2 regions of the Stenotrophomonas sp. YJH_SMC_48-3 genome follow, and region 1 is predicted to be linked to the other one. Evidence: riboswitches for the same ligand, from Rfam matches in the RefSeq annotation. Region 1 holds a riboswitch; the other holds the start of a gene.

Evidence for each region. A riboswitch is a leader RNA that binds a small molecule or an ion and turns the genes downstream of it on or off. The one in region 1 is predicted to bind cobalamin.
Region 2: linked by a shared signal. The riboswitch ahead of btuB (TonB-dependent vitamin B12 receptor) and the one ahead of AC5P65_RS15010 (epoxyqueuosine reductase QueH) in region 1 are both predicted to bind cobalamin.

The regions. Positions count from the first base shown of each region.
Region 1 covers NZ_JCAFSQ010000009.1:93,659-97,060, reverse strand. The annotation lists gene purU (formyltetrahydrofolate deformylase) at 1-541, shown strand, start outside; gene pncA (bifunctional nicotinamidase/pyrazinamidase) at 628-1,254, opposite strand; gene AC5P65_RS15010 (epoxyqueuosine reductase QueH) at 1,310-1,996, opposite strand; cobalamin riboswitch at 2,158-2,372, opposite strand; gene AC5P65_RS15005 (patatin-like phospholipase family protein) at 2,500-3,402, shown strand, end outside.
Region 2 covers NZ_JCAFSQ010000002.1:193,553-196,954, reverse strand. The annotation lists gene AC5P65_RS03820 (TfoX/Sxy family protein) at 1-238, shown strand, start outside; gene AC5P65_RS03815 (histidine phosphatase family protein) at 329-907, opposite strand; cobalamin riboswitch at 1,051-1,273, shown strand; gene btuB (TonB-dependent vitamin B12 receptor) at 1,389-3,233, shown strand; gene gph (phosphoglycolate phosphatase) at 3,355-3,402, opposite strand, start outside.

The DNA.
Region 1 (3,402 bases):
GTTCCGCGCCCACAGCGGCCAGCTGAAGGTCGACATTGCGGCGGTGGCGTCCAACCACGCCGACTTCGCGCCATTGGCCGCCTCCTACCAGGTGCCGTTCCACCACCTGCCGGTGACCGCCGATACGCGCGCGGTGCAGGAGCAGCAGATCATCGACCTGGTCGAGCGTGAGCGCATCGACCTGGTGGTGCTGGCGCGCTACATGCAGATCCTGTCACCCACGCTGTGCCGCGCGCTGGCCGGCCGTGCGATCAACATCCACCACAGCTTCCTGCCCAGCTTCAAGGGCGCGCAGCCGTACCACCAGGCGCACGCGCGCGGGGTCAAGATCATCGGTGCCACCGCGCACTACGTCACCGAGGACCTGGACGAAGGCCCGATCATCGAACAGGACGTGGCCCGCGTTGACCATGCGATGGCGCCGCGCGAACTGGTGCGGCTGGGCAGTGATACCGAATCGCTGGTGCTGGCGCGTGCGGTGCGCCGCCATGTGGAACACCGCATCCTGCTCAATGGGCATCGCACGGTGGTGTTCCGGTAATCGCCCATCCCGCGTCCGCCGGGCATGGCCCGGCGCTACCCATGGGCGCGATCCGGTAGCGCCGGGCCATGCCCGGCGGTCGCGCGTCAGGCGAGCGTAATCCCCGCCTTGCCCAGCGCCTCGCGTACCATCGTATCGTTGGCCTCGGTCACCGGCCGGGTCAGCTCCCACAGGAACTTCACCTTGAAGCCGGACTTCACCGCGTCCTGCGCGCTCCACAGCACGCAGTAATCGCGGGCCAGGCCGCACACGTGCACTTCGCGGATACGGCGCTCATGCAGCCAGCCGGCCAGGCCGGTGGCCGGGCGCTCGCCATCGGGACCGTGGTTCTCGCGGAAGGCGCTGTACGAATCCACCTGTTGGCGCGTGCCCTTGCGCAGGATCAGGTCGGCCATGGCCCAGTCCACGTCCGGGTGCAGAGCGGCGCCATCGCTGCCCTGCACGCAATGGTCGGGCCACAGGGTCTGCGGCTGCGCGTGCAGCAGGATGGTCTCGAACGGGCGTTGGCCGGGGTGCTGGCTGGCGAACGAGGCGTGATCGGCCGGGTGCCAGTCCTGGGTGGCCACCACCGTGCGGTAGCGGCGCTGCGCCAGCAGTCCGGCAATCGGTGCCACCAGCGCATCACCCTGGTCGCAGGCCAGCGCGCCGCCCGGCATGAAGTCCGGCTGCAGGTCGATCACCAGCAGGGCGACGTCGGCGGGCAGGGCGGTCATGGCAGATCCACTACAAGAGAAGGGGCGACCAGCGTGGCCGCCCCTCGCTCACACGTCAATCGCCCTGCGGCGTCCCAGCGTCCTGCCCGTAGTACAGCAGGCCGATTTTGATCCGCTCGCGGCCGTTCTCGCGACGGTGGCGGTTGGCATCGCGCAGCGAATACACGCAGCCGCAGTACTCCTGCTGGTAGAACTGCTCGCGCTTGCTGATCTCGATCATGCGGCTGGCACCGCCGCCCTTGCGCCAGTTGTAGTCCCAGTACTGCAGGCCTTCGTAGCGCGAGGCGGCGCGGATGCCGCAATCGTTGATCTGCGCCATGTTCTTCCAGCGCGAGATGCCCAGCGACGAACTGATGGTGTCGTAGCCGTGCTCGTGCGCGTACAGCGCAGTGCGTTCGAAACGCATGTCGAAGCACATCGTGCAGCGGATGCCGCGTTCGGGCTCGTTCTCCATGCCACGCGCACGGCTGAACCAGTTGTCGGTGTCGTAGTCGCAGTCGATGAAGGGAATGCCATGCTGCTCGGCGAAGCGGATGTTTTCCTGCTTGCGCAGTTCGTATTCCTTCACCGGATGGATGTTGGGGTTGTAGAAGAAGATCGCGTAGTCGATCCCGGAGGCGGTGATCGCCTCCATTACCTCGCCGGAGCAGGGCGCGCAGCATGAATGCAGCAGCAGGCGCTTGCCGTTGGCAGGCAGGGTCAGGGTGGGGCGTTGGAACTCGGTCATCGTCAGGTACCGCATGGACCGCCGGCAACGGCGGTGGCCCATGCATCTGTGCGTGGGTGGACAGGGCTGGCCGGATACCGTGAAAAGGACGCACGCGGCCGCACTGCCCGCACGCGCAGGTCAGCGACGGCCCCGGCACCCTCCCCGCGGAGAGTCCAGGTCGAGTCAGGGGACGGTCGTGTCCCCCGGCCGGGGCCGGTATTCGGGCTGATGGACACGGGCCGCAGCCCACCTACTACCTGCCGCTTCCCAGGCGCGAGCCCAGTGCTGTTGGCAGGATTCGTTTCCATTCACCGCTGCGGGGCAGCTCCGGAATGGGCGCGCCAGGCGCCTTCACCGGATTCCCGTTCAAATCCCTGTCGCCATCAACGCTGCGGCGGGGATACCTTCGGCGTGCCCACGGTGGACGCGTCGAGGGCAATGGTCAAGGGTCAATGAAAGCTCGGGGCTCTGGTCCGTTTCTCAGGCCGTGAGAGCGCCGCTTGCCATACTGGGCATCGACAGACGGGAGGTGGCTCGTGGCGGCGAAGTACTGCGATCTGGTCATGAAAGGCGGCATCACCAGCGGCATCGTGTACCCCAATGCGGTACTGGCGCTGGCGCGCGAGTATCGCTTCAAGAGCATCGGCGGTACCTCGGCCGGCGCCATTGCTGCGGCGGTGGCGGCTGCGGCGGCATGCGGCGATCGTCGCCAGCAGGCCGGCGAGCACCTGCCCAGTGATGCCGGTTATGGGGGGCTGTCGGCGGTGTCGGCGCAGCTGTCGCGGCGCGGGTTCATCTACAGCCTGTTCCAACCGGCGCGGGGCGCGCGTGCGGCCTATCGGCTGCTGGTGGTGCTGACCGGCAATGCGGGCCTGCCACACAAGCTGCTGTGCCTGGCGGTGGCGGTATTCGAGATCGCGCCGCTGGAAGTGCTGGTGTCGCTGGCGCTGCTGCTGGGCCTGGGCGGGTGGGGCGGCGGCTGGAGCGGTGTGGCCGCCACGCTGCTGCCGTCGCTGCTGTGCGCCTACGGTGCCGGTGTGGCCGGTGCCGTGCTGCGCGTGGCCCGCGTGGCACGGCGCAACCTGCTGGGCCTGTGCAGTGGCCTCGGCCGCGATGCACGCAAACCGGCGTTGACCGAGTGGCTGCATGAGTGCCTGCAGCAGTTGTCAGGCAAGCCACTTGATGCACCGCTGACCTTCGCCGACCTGCACGACGCACCGCGCTATGCCGGCGAGCCGGACAGCCCGCACGCGATCAGCCTGCAGATGATCACCACCTGCGTCTCGCACAACGAGCCGCGTACGCTGCCACTGGGCGGCGCGCAGTTCTGGTTCCTGCGCGAAGAGTTCGAGCAGTTGTTCCCGGCCAGCGTGGTGCAGTGGCTGGTGGATCAGGCTGGCCCGCCGCTGGACGTGGAGGGGCGGCAGTACTACCACCTG
Region 2 (3,402 bases), on a different contig from region 1:
TGCCGGCTTCAAGCCCAGCCTGAACCTGCTGTACTCGCTGGAAGGTGCGTTGCTGGACTGCCACTGGCAGGAACTGAGCGAGCCGCAGCGCGATGCGCTGGTACAGGACTATGAAGCGCGCATCGCCGCGCATCCGCTGAAGGCGGCCGGCCCGGCGTCGGGCCCGGTGCATGAGCAGCGCTTCGATGCCGACGATGACGCGGAAGACAGCGTTGCCGAGGATGCGGACGAGGATTGACGGCATGGTAGTGCCGGCCGCTGGCCGGCAACTGCATGATCTTCGCAGCGTTTCCGAGGCTGCCGGCCAGCGGCCGGCACTACCGATGGGTCAGGGCTGCTGCAGCTCCAGCAATTCGCCCACCAGCCCGGCCTCACCGCGCTCCAGCCACACACGCAGGCGCGTGCCATGGTCGATGCGCAGCGCCCAGCACAGCGACATCGGCAGGCCGCAGACCTTCGACAGCACCATGCGCAGCGGGCCGCCATGGCTGACCACCAGCGTCGGCACCGGATCGTCATCATCGAGCAGGCGATCCAGCGCGCGCGCGATGCGCCGCTCGAAGTGGCCCCAGCTTTCGCCGTTCGGCGGCGGGAACGCATGCGGGTCAGCATGGAAGGCAGCCAGTGCATCCTCCGGCAGGTCGAACAGCGACTGCCCGTCCCAATCGCCGAAATCCAGTTCCTCCCATTCCTCGTCCGCTTCCACGTCCAGCCCGCGCGGCGTGGCCAGCGCCATTGCCGTGTGCAGCGCGCGCAGCCGCGGCGAACTGATCACCCGCTCCCAGGGCTGCGCGGCGTAGGCGTCGACCAGTTCCTGCGGCAGGCGGGCCAGCTGCGGTGGGTCGCTGCGGCCATCGAGGAACTCATCGCGACCGTTGCCGGCATGGCGGACTAGGTCGAGGATCATGCGTGCGTTCCGTACAGGCAACGCGGGGACAGCGGAAAACGGGCGGACATCGGCAACGGCACCACGGGATCGAGGGACCATTCTAAGGGCACAGCAAAGGCAGTCGAGCAGGCGCGACGCAACGGGACTGCCTGCGATGCCGTAGACTGCGCGCACTTCCAGGTGACCTGCGGCCACGGCCGGCAGGTTGAAACGGGAAGCCGGTGACGCGTGATTCCACGCCAGGCCGGCGCTGCCCCCGCAACGGTAAGCACGTCAGTTCCGGGCAACACTGCCACTGTGCCTCAGGCATGGGAAGGCGCCTGGACGGCGGCCTCGCGCCGCCCGGCGGCAAGCCCGGAGACCGGCCCGGAAGCCTCAGGTCGCGATGCGGTGGGCATGGCGCTGGATGACCGTGGCGTGCGCTGCGGCATCGGCGCGTGCCTGCCTTCGCGGCTCCTCCCCTTCGCCACGCGGGCGTGCGTGGCACCTGGAGTCCCCCATGAAGCTGCAGTCCCGAATGTTGTCCCTGGCCGTGCTGGCCGCCCTGCCCGCGCTGGCCCAGGCCGCCAATGACACCACCGCGCTCGACCAGATCCTGGTCACTGCGACCCGCACCCCGATCGCCCTGCAGGACAGCATCGCGCCGGCCCAGGTGATCGACCGCGCGCAGATCGAATCCAGCCAGGCCACCTCGCTGCAGGAACTGCTGCGCGGCCGCGCCGGCATCAACCTGACCAATGCCGGCGGCTTGGGCAAGCAGAGCTCGCTGTTCCTGCGCGGCACCAACTCCGGCCACACCGTGGTGCTGGTCGATGGCGTGCGCATCAACAGCGCCGACCTCGGCCTGGCGATGTACCAGGACCTGCCGCTGGCACAGATCGAGCGCGTGGAGATCGTGCGTGGCCCGCAGTCCAGCCTGTATGGCGCGGACGCCATCGGTGGCGTGATCCAGATCTTCACCCGCCGCAGCCAGGGTGACTTCGCCCCGCATTTCCAGCTCGGTGGCGGCAGCAATGGACTGCGCGAGGCCAGTGGCGGCATTGGCGGCGGCACCGAACGCGGCTGGTTCGGCGCTGACATCGCCTACCAGCATTCCGATGGCATCGATGCCTGCCGCGGCTCCTCCTCGGTGTTCACCGCGGGCTGCTTTGCCGACGAGCATGACCGCGACGGCTACCGCAACCTGTCCAAGAGCCTGCGCGGTGGCTACACCTTCAACGACCAATGGAACGTGGAAGGCAGTGCATTGCGTGCCGACGGAAAGAACCATTACGACGGCTACTACAACTATTCGGAAACCCGCCAGCAGGTGCTGTCCGGCAAGCTGCGCTACACCCCGTCCGAACGCCTGGCGTTCACCGCCAATGTCGGCCGCAGTGACAACGAGTCGGACAACTTCGGCGACTTCGATGCCCGTGGCAGCGCCCAGACCCATCGTGACAGCGCCTCGCTGCAGGGCGACTTCGGCATGGCCGAAGGCCAGCTGCTGAGCACCGGCGTGGACTGGAGCGAAGACAACCTGGATGGCAGCAGCGCCGGGTACCTCGTCGACAGCCGTCGCAACACCGGCGTGTTCGTGCAGTACCAGGGCCGCTTCGGCCGCCACCAGCTGCAGGTCAGCGCACGCAACGACGACAACCAGCAGTTCGGCAACCACGCCACCGGCAGCGCCGGCTGGGCGATGGAACTGGGCCACGGCCTGCGCCTCAACGCCAGCTATGGCACCGCGTTCAAGGCGCCGACCTTCAGCGATCTGTACGACCCGTGGAGCGGCGTGCCGACGTTGAACCCGGAGAAGTCCAAGAGCGCCAACCTGGGCGTTTCGCAGCAGGGACAGGGCTGGCACTGGGGCCTGGACGTATATGAAACCCGCATCGATGATCTGATTACCTACGATGCGGCGACCTTCAGGATGCAGCAAGTGGAGAAGGCCCGCATCCGCGGCGCCGAACTGACCGGTGGCGTGCTGCTGGCCGGCTTCGACATCAACGCACAGCTCAGCTACACCGACCCGCGCAACCGTACCCATGGCAGCACCCAGTTCGACAACTGGCTGCCGCGCCGCGCGCAGCAGACCGCACGCCTGGACATCGACCGCCGCTTCGGCGACTTCCGCGCCGGTCTGACGGTTCAGGGTTCAGGCAAGCGTTATGACAATGCGGCCAACACGATAAAGGTCGGCGGTTACGGTACGCTGGACCTGCGCGCCGAGTACGCGCTGACGCCGTCGTGGACGCTGCTGGCGCGTGCCGCCAATGTGTTCGATCGCCGCTACGAGACCGTGGCGTGGTTCAACCAGCCCGGCCGCGAGTACCAGCTGAGCGTGCGTTACCAGCCGAAATGAAGGCGCGCGCCGGGCATCGCCCGGCGCCTCCTGATGCCATCGACGCATGGCGTCGATCTACTGTAGAGCCGAGCCCATGCTCGGCTCACGCAATGAAAAGCAGCCGAGCGTGGGCTCGGCTCTACGCCCGAACGCCCGCGGCCAACCCCGGCAACTCACGCAGGTCGTC